DNA from 4 places in the Streptomyces sp. SAS_281 genome. Region 1 is predicted to be linked to each of the others. Evidence: riboswitches for the same ligand, from Rfam matches in the RefSeq annotation. Region 1 holds a riboswitch; each other region holds the start of a gene.
The links. Region 1 has a riboswitch for cyclic di-AMP ahead of ACN6LM_RS25870 (transglycosylase family protein). Riboswitches for the same ligand answer to the same signal wherever they lie in the genome.

Region 1 (4,173 bases):
CTGGGACCGGTAGACGCGGGCGGCGGTCTGCTCACCGAGCAGCCGCAGCCGGGTCGCGGTGGAGAACCGGTCCCGGTCCTTCACGGCCATGTTCCCGCCTCCCCATTACGACGTCCGTCCCCGCACACGGTACGTGACCGGGTGCGGGGACGGACGGAGGCGGGGGATACCCGCGGGGGGCGTCAGCCCTTGAAGCGCGGGAACGCCGAGCGGCCCGCGTACACCGCGGCGTCGTCGAGGATCTCCTCGATGCGCAGCAGCTGGTTGTACTTGGCGACGCGGTCCGAGCGGGCCGGGGCGCCGGTCTTGATCTGACCGCAGTTCACGGCGACCGCGAGGTCGGCGATGGTGACGTCCTCGGTCTCGCCGGAGCGGTGCGACATCATGCACTTGAAGCCGTTGCGCTGGGCCAGCTCGACGGCGTCCAGGGTCTCGGTCAGCGAACCGATCTGGTTGACCTTGACGAGCAGGGCGTTGGCGGAGCCCTCCTCGATGCCGCGGGCCAGACGCTCCGGGTTGGTGACGAAGAGGTCGTCGCCGACGATCTGGACCTTGGCGCCCAGCTTGTCGGTGATGACCTTCCAGCCGGCCCAGTCGTCCTCGTACAGCGGGTCCTCGATGGAGACCAGCGGGTACGCGGAGACGAGCTCCTCGTAGTACTCGGTCATCTCGGCGGCCGAGCGGGACTTGCCCTCGAACTCGTACGAGCCGTCCTTGTAGAACTCCGAGGCGGCGACGTCGAGCGCGAGCGCGATGTCCTTGCCCGGGGCGTAACCGGCCTCCTTGATGGCCTCGATGATGAGGTCGAGGGCGGCGCGGTTGGACTCCAGGTTCGGCGCGAAGCCGCCCTCGTCGCCGAGGCCGGTGGAGAGGCCCTTGGTCTTCAGGACCTTCTTCAGCGTGTGGTAGACCTCGGCGCCCCAGCGCAGCGCCTCGGAGAAGGACTCGGCGCCGATGGGCGCGATCATGAACTCCTGGATGTCCACGTTGGAGTCGGCGTGCGAGCCGCCGTTCAGGATGTTCATCATCGGAACGGGCAGCAGGTGCGCGTTCGGGCCGCCGAGGTAGCGGAACAGCGGGAGGTCGCTGGCCTCGGAGGCGGCGTGGGCGACGGCGAGGGAGACGCCGAGGATGGCGTTGGCGCCGAGCGAGCCCTTGTTCTCCGTGGCGTCCAGGTCGAACATCGCCTGGTCGATGAGGCGCTGCTCGGTGGCGTCGTAGCCGACGAGCTCCGGGCCGATCTGCTCGATCACGGCGAGGACGGCCTTCTCGACGCCCTTGCCCTGGTAGCGGTTGGGGTCGCCGTCACGAAGCTCAATGGCCTCGAACGCGCCGGTGGAGGCGCCGGACGGAACAGCAGCACGACCGGTGCTGCCGTCGTCGAGGCCGACCTCGACCTCGACCGTGGGGTTGCCCCGGGAGTCGAGGATTTCCCGGGCTACGACGACGTCGATGGACGGCACGAGGCATCTCCTTCTGGGATATGACGCTGGTTGTGCAGGGTCGCTTTGGCCTTGCCACAAGAGCCTAACCGGCCCGGCCGTCTGCGTCGGCCGACCGCCCGTCCCCTGGGACGAAAAAGGACCCAAGGGCAGGCATACCGGGGCGAACGGCCAAATAATTACCGGCCGGTAACTACAACAGTTGAACGATCACAGGGACCGTCCGGCACCGGAACCGGCGTGCCCCGGCCCGGCACACACGGGGGGAGAGTGCGTGCCGGGCCGGGGCGGTCCGAGCGATCAGCGAGGAGGGATCGCGGTTACTTCGTCAGGTGGAGCTGCTGGCCCGGGTAGATCAGGTCGGCGTCCTGGACGATGTCCTTGTTCAGCTTGAAGAGCTGCTCCCAGCCACCCTTGACGTGGTGGTCGGCGGCGATCCTGCTCAGCGTGTCACCGGTGACGACCTTGTACTCGCCGTCACCCTTGGCGACCTTCTTGCCGGTGGGGGTGGTGACCGTCTTCTTCGGGGCGTCCGAGCGGTCGGAGCGGTTGGTGGCCGGAGCCTCGCTGCGCTCGGCCTTCTTCGGGGCGGCCTCCTGCTTGGGGGCGGCCTCCTGCTTGGCGGCACCGGAACCGGCGTCGACGCCCGGGTCGACACCGTCGTTGGTCAGGTTGCCGGCGCCGGCGCAGGACCAGGCACCCGGGCCCTGCATGTCGAGGAGCTTCTCGGCGGTGGCGATCTGCTGGGCCTTGGTGGCCAGGTCGGCGCGGGCCGCGTACTGCGTACCGCCGGCGGCGGCCCAGCTGGACTGGGAGAACTGCAGGCCGCCGTAGTAGCCGTTGCCGGTGTTGATCGACCAGTTGCCGCCGGACTCGCACTGGGCGACGGCGTCCCACGTGGCGACGGAGGCGGCGGAGGCGTTGGTGGCGCCCATCAGCGGCACGGCGACGGCGGCACCGGCGACACCGGCGAGCGTGGCGACACGGACGGCCTTGGAGGGGCGGCGGTGCTTGTTGCCCTTGCGGTTGAGCAGCATCGAGTCTTCTCCTCACCGACGCCTGCGAGGTGAGCTGTCGGGTTCGGGCCAAGTGAGTTGCCCGGCCGCGCCCCTGGCGCGACTTCACCCCTAGCCGGTCCTGTACGTCTCCCGACGATCAGGCCCAGCGCCTACCTGGGTCCCCCGCTCCTGCCTACGGCGCTTTCGCGTCTGTTCCCTTCGACCGACGGCAGGATTCGGCGTGACGGTCGACGGGGCCCGCGGTGCGAGCGGTTACGACCGTAATCACACCCAACGGTCATATTCAAAGAAGGACATACCGGATAATCATCCCGTAAGAGCATCCCATCAACCCCTGTTTACGCAGGTCGGAGCGGATGCGGCGGGACCTCCCGGACAAGAAGCATCAGTTCACGCAAAGAGACCCATGTCTCACTCGGTCAAAAGTGGGACATGGGCCTCTTAAACCACCCAAAGCACAAGGGCCTCTAACGGCTCATCCGGCGTTCTCGGCGGCCTTGTCCGGGCCCGCGTCATCCAGGCCCAGATCGAGGTTCTGGCCGGGCAGGATGAGGTCCGGGTCGGAGCCCACCTCGCCCTTGTTCGCCTCGTACAGCCCGGGCCAGCCGCCGGGCAGGTCCTGCGCGTCGGCGATCGCCCAGAGGTTGTCGCCCGGCCGTACGGTGTACGTGCCGTCAGCCGGCCCCGCGGCGCTGTCGCGTGCGTCGCCGTCACCTCGCGAGGCGTGCCGGCCCTCGTCGCGCCCCTCGGCCGTCCCTCCGGCCTCGTCGGCGGCTGGGGCGCCCCGGTGCTTGCCGCCCTTCGCCCGCGCGTCGTCCGTCGCACTGCCGGACGGGTCCGCGGAGGGGTCGGCCGGGGGCGTGGCCGTCGGGTCGCCCGGGGCGGACGGGTCGGCGGACGGGGTGCCGGAGGGGTCGGCCGACGGGGAGGCGGACGCCTCGCCCTTGCCGCTCTCCTCGGCGCTCCGGCCCGCGTGCTTGCCGGAGCTCCTGGCGGCCTCCTTGCCCGTGGCGGCCGCGCCGGACGCCTCGCCCGAGGGGGTGGCCGACGAGCCCGAGGACGCGTCGTCCACCGGGTCGGTGCCGAGACCGGCGTCCAGGCCCGCGTCGGCGCTCCGGGCAGGCTCGTCCGCGTTCTCGTCGCCCGGGTCCACGTCCGCCTTGCCCGCGCTCTTGGTGAGCCCGGAGATCACCGCACAGCTGGGCCACGCCGTGGGGCCCTTGGCGGCCAGCACGCGCTCGGCGACCGCGATCTGCTGCGAGCGGCTGGCGAGGTCGGCGCGCTCGGCGTACGCCTCACCGCCGTACGCCTTCCACAGCTCCGGCGTGAACTGGAGACCGCCGTAGGAGCCGTTGCCGAGGTCGGCGCTCCACATCCCGCCGCTCTCGCAGTCGGCCACCCGGTCCCAGGTCCCGGTGTCCGCGGCGTGCGCGCTCGCCGCGCCGAGCAGCGGGATGGCGATGGCCGAGCCCGTGACGCCTGCGGCGACCACGATGGCGGGTGCCTGACGAGGGCGGCGGTGTCTGCCGTTCGCGGAGCCCATGGGAGATGCCTTCCGTGTGACTGACAAGCGACTGGTGAGTCGAACGGTGAACCTAGCGAAACTCGAACGTGAGTCACAAGTCGATGCAGCGCAGATCACGTGAAAGTCACAGAGTTGACAGGGTGTCACTTTCCTCGGCGCGCTCCCCCGGCGTGAACCGCACCGGCAG
Region 2 (4,173 bases), on a different contig from region 1:
ACGGCACCGCGTTCGAGCGGCTGACCGCGCTGGCCTACCCCGAGGGTCACCCCTACCACCACACCCCGATCGGCTCCATGGCCGACCTGGACGCGGCGACCCTGGAGGACGCCCGCGCCTTCTTCCGTACGTACTACGCGCCGAACAACGCGGTGCTGTCGGTCGTCGGCGACATCGACCCCGAGCAGACCCTCGCCTGGATCGAGAAGTACTTCGGCTCCATCCCCTCCCACGACGGCAAGCAGCCGCCGCGCGACGGCTCGCTGCCCACGATCATGGGCGCCCAGATGCGCGAGGAGGTACGCGAGGAGGTGCCGGCGCGCGCCCTGATGGCCGCGTACCGGCTGCCCCACGACGGCACCCGCGAGTGCGACGCCGCGGACCTCGCCCTGACCGTGCTCGGCGGCGGCGAGTCGTCCCGGCTGCACAACCGCCTGGTCCGGCGCGACCGTACGGCCGTGGCCGCCGGGTTCGGGCTGCTCCGGCTCGCCGGCGCGCCCTCCCTGGGCTGGCTGGACGTCAAGACGTCCGGCGGCGTCGAGGTGGCGGAGATCGAGACCGCGGTCGACGAGGAGCTGGCCCGGTTCGCCGAGGAGGGCCCCACGGCGGAGGAGATGGAGCGCGCCCAGGCCCAGTTGGAGCGCGAGTGGCTGGACCGCCTCGGCACGGTCGCGGGACGCGCCGACGAACTGTGCCGCTACGCCGTGCTGTTCGGCGACCCGCAGCTCGCGCTGTCCGCCGTGAACCGGGTCCTCGATGTCACCGCCGAGGAGGTCAAGGCCGCCGCTCAGGCGCAGCTGCGGCCCGACAACCGGGCGGTCCTGGTCTACGAACCGGTCGAGCCCGCCGAGGCCGCCGAAGAGGCCGACGCCGCCACCGACACCGACGCGCACGAAGGGGCGGACCAGTGACCGACGCTGCCGCGACTGAAGTTTCGATGGAGTTCCACCCGCAGCCCGCCCCCGGCGTGGCCCGCCCCTGGGCCTTCCCCGCGCCCGAGCGGGGCTCCCTGCCCAACGGCCTCACCGTCCTGCGCTGCCACCGCCCCGGCCAGCAGGTGGTCGCCGTGGAAATCTTCCTCGCCGCCCCCCTGGACGCCGAGCCCGAGGGTCTGGACGGCGTGGCCACGATCATGTCGCGCGCCCTGTCCGAGGGCACCGACAAGCAGAGCGCCGAGGAGTTCGCCGCCGAGCTGGAGCGGTGCGGCGCCACCCTCGACGCCCATGCCGACCACCCCGGCGTCCGGGTCTCCCTGGAGGTCCCGGCCTCCCGACTGGCCAAGGCGCTCGGCCTCGTCGCCGAGGCGCTGCGGGCGCCGGCCTTCGCCGACAGCGAGATCGAGCGCCTGGTGCGCAACCGGCTGGACGAGATCCCGCACGAGCACGCCAACCCGGCCCGCCGCGCGGCCAAGCAGCTCTCCAAGGAGCTTTTCCCGGCCACGGCCCGCATGTCGCGTCCGCGCCTGGGCACCGAGAAGACCATCGAGCGGATCGACGCCGCCGCGGTGCGCGCCTTCTACGACGCGCACATCCGTCCGTCCACCGCCACCGCCGTGGTCGTCGGCGACCTCACGGGCATCGACCTGGACGCGCTGCTCGCCGAGACCATCGGCGACTGGTCCGGGGACGCCTCCGAGCCCCGCCCCGTCCCGCCGATCACGGCCGACGACACCGGCCGGGTGATCATCGTGGACCGTCCCGGCGCGGTGCAGACGCAGTTGCTGATCGGGCGCATCGGCGCCGACCGCCACGACAGCGTGTGGCCCGCCCAGGTTCTCGGTACCTACTGCCTGGGCGGCACGCTGACCTCCCGGCTCGACCGGGTGCTGCGCGAGGAGAAGGGGTACACCTACGGCGTGCGGGCCTTCGCCCAGGTGCTCCGCTCCGGCGCAGCCGACTCCGCCTCGGGGGCGACGGGCGCCGCGATGCTCGCCATCAGCGGTTCCGTGGACACCGAGTCCACCGGCCCGGCGCTGGACGACCTCTGGAAGGTGCTGCGGACGCTGGCCGCCGAGGGGCTGACGGACGCCGAGCGCGAGACGGCCGTGCAGAATCTCGTGGGCGTCGCGCCCCTGAAGTTCGAGACGGCGGCCTCCGTCGCGGGCACCCTCGCCGACCAGGTGGAGCAGCACCTCCCGGACGACTACCAGGCGACGCTGTACGCCCGTCTCGCCGAGACCGGCACGGTGGAGGCGACCGCGGCCGTGGTCAGCGCCTTCCCGGTGGACCGGCTGGTCACGGTTCTGGTCGGCGACGCCTCGCGCATCGAGGAACCGGTCAGGGCGCTCGGCATCGGAGAGGTGTCGGTCGTCACCGGCTGATCTGTCGGTCAGCCCGCTGGGCGGGGAAGGAGGGCTTCGGCGCGGGGACGCGCCGGAGCCCTCTGCGCGTCCGGGCACCTTCCGGCCCCTGTGCGCCTTCGCTCGCCACGGGGCCGGCTCGCCCTGTGGGATGCGCTACAAAACCCCTTGTCCGTTTGGTGGTGGGAAGTCCGTCCGCTTAGCGTCGGGTCCGCTGTCCGCCACTCGTACGCCCATCCGTGACGTACCGGGCAGCCATCGCCGAGTCCCCGTCAGGCGCGAGCCTGGGGAGCCGGGGACCCACGCAGTCCCTGGGGTGAATCGGATGCCCGCGCTCCGTCAGGGGCGAGGCGTCCGTAGGAGACCTTCCTGCTCCGAACCCGTCAGCTAACCCGGTAGGCGAGAAGGAAGGAAAGGACCAGCCACCCCATGGCGTTCACCCGTGCCACCGGGAAGCACCGTGCCCCGAGCCGCCTGACGCGTGCCGGCGCCAAGGCCGTCGGCGTCGCGACGCTGGCCGCCGGCGGTGTCATCGGCTCCCTGGCCTCCCCGGCCCTCGCCGCCGACGCCGGTACGGCCCCCGCCGCCACCGAGACCGGCCTCTCCCAGCTCCTCGCCATCGAGAACACCCTCGCCGACCGGATCGACGCCCAGGCCGAGGCACAGCAGCACCAGGCCGAGGCCGCCGAGAAGAAGGCGGCGGCCAAGGCGAAGGCGGCGGCCGAGAAGAAGGCCGCCGAGAAGGCTGCCAAGGCCAAGGCAGCGGCCAAGGCGAAGGCCAAGGCCGCCCGCGAGGCGTCCGCCCGCGCCGGCCGCTCCTCCGCCCGCACCGCGCTGGGCTCGTCCTACCGGCTGCCCGTAGCCGGCTCGTACGTGACCACCGGCTACAAGTCCAGCGGCTCGCTCTGGTCGTCCGGCAGCCACTCCGGCATCGACTTCCACGCCGCGTCCGGCAGCCCGGTCGTCGCCGTCGGCGCCGGCACGGTCGTGGAGGCCGGCTGGGGCGGGGCGTACGGAAACAACATCGTGCTGCGGATGACGGACGGCACGTACACCCAGTACGGCCACCTCTCCTCGATCGGCGTCTCCGTCGGCCAGAGCGTCGCGGCCGGCCGGCAGATCGGGCTCTCCGGCTCGACCGGCAACTCCACCGGCCCGCACCTCCACTTCGAGGCCCGGACCACGCCCTCCTACGGTTCCGACATGGACCCGGTCGCCTATCTGCGCGCCCACGGCGTCAGCGTCTGACGGACTCGGGCTCCACACCGAAGGCCCCGGCATCCCGCCGGGGCCTTCGCCGTGTCCGCACCTCCCCGTGCGCCTCCCGCCGCTCCGCCGCGGCCAAAAGATATTCATGAATTCCCGCCCGGCATCGGAAATGCGAGCGCATTGCAATAGAGTCGCGCCAGAGGTGTCGATCGGCCGCTGTTCGCGGGGATTGAGGCGGAGGTTCGGACATGCGTGTTCCGGCGCATTCGGTATGCACGGCAATCCGTGACGACATCGTCTCCGGTGTCTTCGAACGAGGCAGCCGGCTCACCGAGGAGGTGCTCGCACGGCGTTACGGGGTCTCCCGCGTCCCGGTACGGGAAGCGCTGCGCACCCTGGAGTCGGAGGGTTTCGTCGTCACCCGCAGACACGCCGGAGCCTGCGTCGCCGAGCCCTCGGAACAGGAGGCCGCCGACCTGCTGGAAGTCCGCATGCTGCTGGAACCGCTGAGCGCCGCCCGCGCGGCCCAGCGCCGGACGGAGGCCCACCTCAAGGTATTGCGCGGCCTGGTCAGACTCGGTCAGGAGCGGGCCCGCCGGGGCGAGGGTGAGGACCTGCGCTCCCTGGCCGCCTGGTTCCACGAGACGCTGGCCCAGGCATCCGGC
Region 3 (4,173 bases), on a different contig from region 1:
CGGATGGTCGCGCCCCGGAAGGCGTAGATCGACTGGTCCGCGTCACCCACGACGCACAGCTCGGCGGGGGCGTTCTCGGGGCCGGCCGGGCCGACCAGCTCGCGTACCAGCGTGTACTGGGCGTGGTTGGTGTCCTGGTACTCGTCCACGAGGACGTGCCGGAAGCGGCGGCGGTAGTGCTCGGCGACGTCGGGGAACGCCTGGAGCAGGTGGACCGTCGTCATGATGATGTCGTCGAAGTCCAGCGCGTTGGCCTCGCGCAGCCGGGCCTGGTACATCGCGTACGCCTGGGCGAGCGTCTTCTCGAAGCCGTCGGACGCCTGGCCCGCGAAGGTCTCCTCGTCGATGAGCTCGTTCTTGAGGTTGGAGACCTTGGCGGTGAAGGACTTCGGCGGGTAGCGCTTCGGGTCCAGCTCCAGGTCGCGGCAGACCAGGGCCATGAGCCGCTTGGAGTCGGCCGCGTCGTAGATCGAGAACGAGGAGGTGAAGCCGAGCTTCTTCGACTCGCGGCGCAGGATGCGGACGCAGGCGCTGTGGAAGGTCATGACCCACATCGCGTTGGCCCGGGGCCCGACCAGCTGCTCGACGCGCTCCTTCATCTCGCCCGCGGCCTTGTTGGTGAAGGTGATCGCCAGGATCTGGCCGGGGTGGACGCCCCGCTCGGCCAGCAGGTGGGCGATGCGGTGGGTGAGCACCCTGGTCTTGCCGGACCCGGCGCCGGCGACGATGAGCAGGGGCGACCCGGCGTGCACGACGGCGGCGCGCTGCTCGGTGTTCAGCCCGTCGAGCAGCGCCTCCGGGTCGATGACGGGGCGGTGCGCGCCGTCGCGGTAGTACGCGTCACGGGGCGGCGGGGGCCCGTCGAACACGCCCGCGAACAGGTCCTCCGGCACCGCTTCGGGTGCGGAGTCCTCGGGGGGCGGCGGGGGCGCGTCCTCCTCCTGCTGGAGGCCGGCCAGGAAACTGTCGTCAAAGAGGCTGCTCATCGCTGTCCGAGTCTAAGGCGCCCGACTGACACCCGGCCCCGCTCCGAAAAGGTCACGGAAATGTATCGGGCATATCGAACACCAACCTTCACAGCGGCCCCATGCGTTGGCTAGCGTGCACGTTCGGACGGCCCGTACCCCCAGAGGCGACCCACGCCGAGCGGGCCGCCACGCCGAATCCGGGCCCGCCCGGAACCGGGGACCCACACGCAGTACCGGGGTGAATCGGTCCTTCCCCACCGGACCGTAGGGCAGCCTTCCGTTCCGCCCGAACCCGACAGCTAACCCGGTAGGCGGTCCACGGAAGGAGATGCCGGCCTTGGCGTCGCATCGCAAACCGCGCACCCGGGTGCGCTCCACCGTCCCCGCCGTCGGGCTGACCTCGGCCGCGCTGGCCTCGGTGACCCTGCTGTCCTCGCAGAGCGCGATGGCCGCGCCCACGCCGAAGCCGAGCATCGAGGAAGTCCAGCAGAAGGTGGACGACCTCTACCGGCAGGCCGGCAACGCGACCCAGAAGTACAACCAGGCCAAGGAGGCCACGGACAAGCAGAAGTCCAAGGTCGACACGCTGCTCGACGACGTGGCCAAGCGCACCGAGAAGCTGAACGCCGCCCGCAGGACGCTGGGCAACTACGCCGCCGCCCAGTACCGCAACGGCGGCCTCGCGCCGACCGCCACCTTCTTCCTGGCCGACGACCCGCAGTCGTTCTTCGACCAGACCCACCTCATGGACCGCATGGCCGAGCGCCAGCAGCAGGCGGTCACGGAGTTCCGTACGCAGCAGACGAAGGCGTCCGAGCAGCGCGCCACGGCCGTGGAGAGCCTGGAGACGCTGACCGAGTCGCAGGCCGCGCTGCGCACCAGCAAGCAGAACGTCCAGACGAAGCTGACCGAGGCCCGGACGCTGCTGTCGAAGCTGACCGCCGAGGAGAAGGCGCGCCTGGCGGAGCTGGAACGCAAGAAAGAGGCGGAGGCGAAGCGGAAGGCGGCGGAGCTGGCGAAGAAGCAGGCCGCCGCCAGGAAGGAGGCCGAGCGGAAGGCCGAGGAGTCGGGCGGGAGCGGTACGGAGACGGGCTCGGGTTCCACCGCCGGCACCGGCTCCGGCACCGGCACCGGCTCCGGCACCAGCGCGTCCACGAAGGCGGAGAAGGTCCTCGCGTTCGCCCGCGCCCAGATCGGCAAGCCGTACGTCTGGGGGGCGACCGGCCCCGCCTCGTACGACTGCTCGGGGCTGACGCAGGCGGCCTGGAAGGCGGCGGGCGTCGACATCCCGCGCACCACCTGGGACCAGGTGAACGTCGGCACGCGAGTCGCCACGGCCGACCTGCAACCCGGTGACCTGGTGTTCTTCTACGACGACATCAGCCACGTCGGGATCTACAAGGGCGACGGGATGATGATCCACGCGCCGAAGCCCGGGGCGAACGTGCGCGAGGAGTCGATCTACTACATGCCGATCTACGGGAGTGTCCGCCCCGCCTGACCGGGGAGGAGGGGCGGCCCGCGCGCGGGCCGGCCCTCCCGCGTACCGCCGCCGCTCAGGTCCAGAGCGTGGCGATGAAGATGTTCGCCAGGGTCAGCGCGCCGACCGCCGCGAAGAACCCCTTCTCGACCTTCTCCTCGTCCCGCTTGACGTAGACGAGCCCCAGGATCACGACCAGGAACAGCAGCTTGATCCCGATCTTGACGTTGTTCACGGGGTGGTCGTCGGCCTGGTCCAGGCCGACCAGGGCGATGCCGGTGACGAGCATGGTCAGCGCGCCGTGCAGCATGCCGGGGACGAAGCGGGCGGTGCCGGCCTTCATCGCCTTCATCTGACCGAGGAAGCCGCCGAGCAGGGCGGCGATGCCGATGATGTGCAGGGCGACGACGAAATCGATGAGTACGCGCATGGTTCCGCACCCTAGAGCCCTCCCGCCGGATCGCTCCGGGCAGGGTGGGGCCTACGGGCCGCTTGAATGATGAATGCACTTTTTGCCTGATTCTGTGACCCTTTTTCCGGTCATTCATGTTTCAAAGACGGCCATCCGGCGACAATGCCACGCCAAGAGCGGGCAATAGCAGTCATAACGACACCTTCCCGTGACCTCGGATTAGCGTCCCTTCCCGGTGGCCGCGGACCAGGACCCTCCTCGCCGGCCACCGGAGGAACCCCGCCGGTACACCCCGCCGGGCCGTCGCACGGAAGGACGCCCGCCCCCGTGGCAGCGCATCGCAAACCCAGGCAGCGCCTCACCACCGCCTCCGCGGCCCGAACCGCCGCGGCGACCCTCGCCGTCGCCGGAGCCGCGACGGCCGCCGTGCTGCCGGGAGCCGCGCACGCGGACCCCGCGCCCACCGCACGGCAGGTCAAGGCCCAGGTGGACCGGCTGTACCGGGAGGCGGAGGTCGCCACCGAGAAGTACAACGGCGCGAAGTCCGAGGCGACCGCCGCCGCCAAGTCGGTCGACGCCCTGCGCGACGAGGCCGCCCGCAGGACCGCCCGCCTCAACAGCGCCCGCGACGTGCTCGGCGCGTACGCCGCCGCGCAGTACCGCTCCGCCGGGATCGACCCCTCCGTGCAGCTGGCGCTCTCCTCCGACCCCGACCAGTACCTGCGCCGCGCCACCTACGCGGAGCAGGCCGGCGAGCGCCGGGCCGCCGAGGTGCGCTCGGTGCGCCGCCAGGTCGCGGAGATCGCCCAGGTACGCGCCGAGGCGGCCGGGAAGCTCACCGAGCTGGCCGCCCGGCAGGCCGCCCTGAAGGAGCACCGGGCGACCGTCCGCGCCAAGCTGGCCGAGGCCCGCCGTCTGCTCGCCCGCCTCACCCCGGCCGAGCGCACCGCCTACGACGCCTCCGAGACCGGGCGCGGCACCGGTCACGCGGACCGGAGCGCACCGCGCGGTGCCGTCGCCGCGCCCAACGCCCGTGCCGCCCAGGCGGTCGCCTTCGCGTACAGCGCGCTGGGCAAGCCGTACGTGTGGGGCGCGACCGGGCCCCACTCCTTCGACTGCTCCGGGCTCACCCAGGCCGCCTGGCGCGCCGCCGGGGTCTCGCTGCCCCGGACCACGTACACCCAGATCAACGCCGGGCAGCGCATCCCGCGCTCCCAGCTGGCCCCCGGGGACCTGGTGTTCTTCTACTCGGGCGTCAGCCATGTCGGCCTGTACATCGGGAACGGCCGGATGATCCACGCGCCCCGCCCCGG
Region 4 (4,173 bases), on a different contig from region 1:
CTCAATTGGTCAGAGCAGCGGACTTTTAATCCGTTGGTTGTGGGTTCGAGTCCCACACGGCCTACCTCGTTGCCCCGGGTCCGCGCGTGCGCGGCCCCGGGGCACTGTCATGTCCGGGGGCGGGCGGTGCTGCGGGCCGTCGTCCGGGCCGGAGCCGGCCGGCACCGAGGGTGTGTCAGACCAGGAGCTTCGACTTCGCCCGCTGGTACTCCTCCTCGGTAATGGCGCCCTTGTCCTTGAGGTCGGCGAGCTTCGACAGGTCCTCGACGTGGCCGCCCTGGTGGCTGCCGCCCTCCGTACCCGCCGCGTCTCTGATGTACGCCTTGAAGGCGGCGTCACGCTCCTTCGCCTCCTGGACGTCGCGCTTGCCCATGGACTTGCCGCGGGCGATCACGTAGATCAGCACGCCCACGTAGGGCAGCACCAGCGCCAGGATCAGCCAGCCGGCCTTGCCCCAGCCGCTCAGGTCGTGGCTGCGGAAGATGTCCATGATGACCCGGAAGAGCAGGAAGAGCCACATGATCCAGAGGAAGAACCAGAGCATCGTCCAGAACAGGTTGAGCAGGGGATAGTCGTCCATCGTCCACTCCCGGGTCCGCGTCGGACTGGCTGAATCTGAAAACAGTCATATCACCACATTCACCCCATTGCTCATTGGTGCGGGCCGAGAGGAGGGGCGGTGAGAGGGCCGGGGGCGCGTGCGGTGGTCATGAGAGCCCCGGACATGACGTAGAGTTGGGTTTACCGACGCGGGGTGGAGCAGCTCGGTAGCTCGCTGGGCTCATAACCCAGAGGTCGCAGGTTCAAATCCTGTCCCCGCTACTGAAGGATCAGGCCCGGCACGCAAGCAGCGTGCCGGGCCTGATGCGTTTCGATGGGACTCCCTGCCGGCGCGTCCGCTTCGCCCCATCGGCGGCCGAGGATTCGCCCGGTGGCCGCGCGGGCGCGAGGCTGGGAAAGGTGCGCGGTACCGTCCGCGGCCGTGGCTGCACCGGGCAGGAGACCGCAGGTGGGGAAGTGGGAACGACGGTGGCGCGGGCCTGACGGCACGGTGGGCCGCCGGTTCGTCCGGGTGCTGCCGGTGGCGATGATCGTCATCGGGCTGGTGTTCGACCTCTTCACGCCGCCCTCCTACACGGCCGTCCCGATGTTCGCGGCCGCCCCGCTGATCGCCGCGCCCTTCTTCGGTATGGGCACCACGATCCGGATCGGGATCGCCTCGGTGCTCGCCCTCGCCGGAATCCGGCTCTACACCGGCGACCTGGTCCAGGTGGTCTCGTTCATCGAGATGGTCACCGTGCTCACGGTCGCCGTGCAGGCGTGCGTGATCAACCGGGTCGTGCGGCGCGGCAGCGACCAGTTGGCGTCCGCCCGGATCATCGCCGAGACGGCCATGCGGGCCGTGCTGCCCGCGCCGCCCGAGCGGATCGGCGGACTCCAGGTGGCCGCGCGGTACGAGGCGGCGCAGGCGGACGAGTTCGTCGGGGGTGACCTCTTCGCGGCCGCTGACACTCCGTACGGCGTACGGCTGGTGCTGGGGGACGTGCGCGGGAAGGGGCTGGAGGCGGTCGGCGCGGTGGCGGTGGTGATCGGGGCGTTCCGGGAGGCGGCGGAGCAGGAGAAGTCGCTGGAGGGCGTGGCGCAGCGGTTGGAGCGTGCGCTGGCGCGTGAGTCGGTGCGGCGGAGCAATCTGGACGCGTTCGAGGGGTTCGTGACCGCGGTGCTCGCGGAGATCCCGCCGGGTGCGCAGGTCGTGCGGATGGTGAACCGCGGCCATCCGGACCCGCTGCTGCTGCACGGGGACGGGGCGGTGGAGTCGCTGACGCCCTCGGAGCCCGCGCTTCCGTTGGGCATGGACCTGGGGGTGAGGCCGGACCGCTCGGACGACTGGGAGCTGCCGGCCGGCGGGACGCTGCTGTTCTACACGGACGGTCTGTCGGAGGCGCGGGACGCCGGCGGTGTCTTCTACGACCCTGCGGAGCGGCTGCGCGGGCGCCTCTTCCCCGGCCCTGAGGAGCTGTTGTCCGCGCTGACCGACGACGTACGCCTGCATACGGGGGGCGAGTCGACCGACGACATGGCGCTGCTCGCGGTGGCCCGGCCGGCGAAGGGGCAGCCGGACCGGCGCAGGACGGTGAAGATCGTCAAGCGGGGTGCCACGCTGGGTGACTGAGGGGCGCCGCTCCGCATAACAGTTGACGCAACGTCAGAAAACGCGTAGTGGTTGGACGCCGATCAACTCGCCCGGTTCCACCCGGTTGTGTCCCGTAAAGTCCAGGCCGTGCGCGTGAACGATCAGTGGGAACAGCTTGGAATCGGACCCGTCTGTCTATTAACGTTCGATAACGCAGCGCGGTTGTCCCAGCCGTCGTCAGGGGCGGCGCCGCGCGCGTGCGCCGAATTCCGCAAGGGAACCGGGGAACCACCTACATGGGGTGAATCGGGCATCTTCGTCTTCACAAGAGGCGGAGGGGTCCGTAGGAGACCTTCCTGCTCCGAACCCGTCAGCTAACCCGGTAGGCGAGAAGGAAGGAAAGGAGTGCGCCCGCGTGGCGTCCAACAAGCCTGCCCCCGAATCACCTTCCCGGTTCGTGCCCGAATACGGTGCCGACTCCGTGTCCGTTCCCGGCGCCGCGTACATGCCGGAACAGGGAAGCGACTACGTGACCGATCGGGGCAACGGCTTCGGCACCGGTGCCGTTTTCGGCAGCGGTTTCCGCGCCGACGACGCCGACTCCGAGCGGGCCTGGGAGGAATGGAACCCCACCGAGGAGTCCGTCCGTCCCGTTCGTGGCAAGCACCGTGTCGCCAAGCAGCGCAATGGTCTGGCCCGTAGCTCCACCGTCCTCGGCGTCGGTGTCATCGCGGCCGTCGGCGCGGGCGGCATGGCCACCGCGCAGAGCAAACCGCCGGTCTCCATCTCTCTTCCCGATTCCATCGCGGACAATCTCCCCGACGCCAAGTCCCTTCCCGGCGTAGGTGCGTTGTTCTCCGGCGAGAGCGAGGCCGAAACCCCCGCGACCGCCACCGCCGCCGCACCGCTGACCACCGCCGGCATCACCACCGCCGAGGCCGAGCAGGGCACCACGGACGCCGGCGAGGCGCTGCGCGCCCGCATCCTCCAGCAGGCCGAACAGCAGCAGGGCGCCGCCGACGCCGAGGCGAAGGCGGCCGAGGAGAAGGCGGCTGCCGAGAAGGCCGCCGCCGAGGCGAAGAAGCAGCAGGACGAGGCCGAGGCCAAGGCCGCCGCCGAGAAGAAGAAGGCGGAGGAGGCCGCGAAGAAGAAGGCCGAGGCCCTGCGCCTGGCCAAGCTCGCCGCCAGCTACGCCATCCCCACCTCCTCGTACACGATCACCTCGACGTTCGGCGAGGCCGGATCGATGTGGTCCTCGGGCTACCACACGGGCCTCGACTTCGCGGCTCCGACCGGTACCCCGATCAAGGCCATCCACACCGGCACCATCAAGTCGGCCGGCTGGTCCGGCGCCTACGGATACCGCACGGTGCTGGAGCTGGAGGACGGTACCGAGCTGTGGTTCTGCCACCAGTCCTCGATCGGCGTCACGGTCGGCCAGAAGGTCACCACCGGTGACACCATCGGCCGCGTCGGCGCGACCGGAAACGTGACCGGCCCGCACCTCCACCTGGAGGTCCACACCCCGGACGGCACCGGTATCGACCCGATGGCCTGGCTGCGCGCCCGCGGTCTGACCGTCTGAGGTCCGTTTCCCCCGAAGGACCCGGCCCTTTCCCGTACGCGGCCGTCCGAACCCCGGCAGCCCTGACGCACACCCCCCGACGTCAGGGCCGCCGGTCCGCGTGGGCGCAGCCTGCTGGATGTACGGGGCACGGAATAGCGGAGCGGGTGGAAACCGTTGTTCCCCCTATGACTTCACTGCGTAATCTCGGCCCGTCCGGCCTCCAGGTCTTCCCGCTCTGCCTCGGTGGAAACGTCTTCGGCTGGACCGCGGACGAGGAGCGGTCCTTCGCCGTCCTCGACGCGTACGCGGCGGCCGGCGGCAACTTCGTGGACACCGCCGACGCCTACTCGCACTGGGTTCCCGGCAACGAGGGCGGCGAGTCGGAGACCGTCATCGGCAAGTGGCTCGCGTCGCGCGGCAACCGGTCCGACGTCGTGGTGGCCACCAAGGTCGGCGCCCTCCCCGGCTACAA

Region 2: linked by a shared signal. The riboswitch ahead of ACN6LM_RS00230 (M23 family metallopeptidase) and the one ahead of ACN6LM_RS25870 (transglycosylase family protein) in region 1 are both predicted to bind cyclic di-AMP.
Region 3: linked by a shared signal. The riboswitch ahead of ACN6LM_RS13175 (NlpC/P60 family protein) and the one ahead of ACN6LM_RS25870 (transglycosylase family protein) in region 1 are both predicted to bind cyclic di-AMP.
Region 4: linked by a shared signal. The riboswitch ahead of ACN6LM_RS15895 (M23 family metallopeptidase) and the one ahead of ACN6LM_RS25870 (transglycosylase family protein) in region 1 are both predicted to bind cyclic di-AMP.

Annotation. Positions count from the first base shown of each region.
Region 1 is NZ_JBMNDO010000079.1:15,834-20,006, forward strand. Features, by position in the region: gene ACN6LM_RS25860 (FtsB family cell division protein) at 1-90, opposite strand, end outside; gene eno (phosphopyruvate hydratase) at 183-1,463, opposite strand; gene ACN6LM_RS25870 (transglycosylase family protein) at 1,763-2,479, opposite strand; cyclic di-AMP (ydaO/yuaA leader) riboswitch at 2,484-2,651, opposite strand; gene ACN6LM_RS25875 (transglycosylase family protein) at 2,937-4,004, opposite strand; gene ACN6LM_RS25880 (cytochrome P450 family protein) at 4,111-4,173, opposite strand, start outside.
Region 2 is NZ_JBMNDO010000001.1:54,928-59,100, forward strand. Features, by position in the region: gene ACN6LM_RS00220 (M16 family metallopeptidase) at 1-911, shown strand, start outside; gene ACN6LM_RS00225 (M16 family metallopeptidase) at 938-2,320, shown strand; cyclic di-AMP (ydaO/yuaA leader) riboswitch at 2,549-2,715, shown strand; gene ACN6LM_RS00230 (M23 family metallopeptidase) at 2,729-3,547, shown strand; gene ACN6LM_RS00235 (GntR family transcriptional regulator) at 3,757-4,173, shown strand, end outside.
Region 3 is NZ_JBMNDO010000028.1:1,538-5,710, forward strand. Features, by position in the region: gene pcrA (DNA helicase PcrA) at 1-986, opposite strand, end outside; cyclic di-AMP (ydaO/yuaA leader) riboswitch at 1,148-1,298, shown strand; gene ACN6LM_RS13175 (NlpC/P60 family protein) at 1,297-2,469, shown strand; gene ACN6LM_RS13180 (hypothetical protein) at 2,525-2,878, opposite strand; gene ACN6LM_RS13185 (NlpC/P60 family protein) at 3,188-4,173, shown strand, end outside.
Region 4 is NZ_JBMNDO010000035.1:22,450-26,622, reverse strand. Features, by position in the region: tRNA gene ACN6LM_RS15915 (tRNA-Lys) at 1-64, shown strand, start outside; gene ACN6LM_RS15910 (SHOCT domain-containing protein) at 176-580, opposite strand; tRNA gene ACN6LM_RS15905 (tRNA-Met) at 749-822, shown strand; gene ACN6LM_RS15900 (PP2C family protein-serine/threonine phosphatase) at 1,010-2,173, shown strand; cyclic di-AMP (ydaO/yuaA leader) riboswitch at 2,385-2,538, shown strand; gene ACN6LM_RS15895 (M23 family metallopeptidase) at 2,550-3,719, shown strand; gene ACN6LM_RS15890 (aldo/keto reductase) at 3,887-4,173, shown strand, end outside.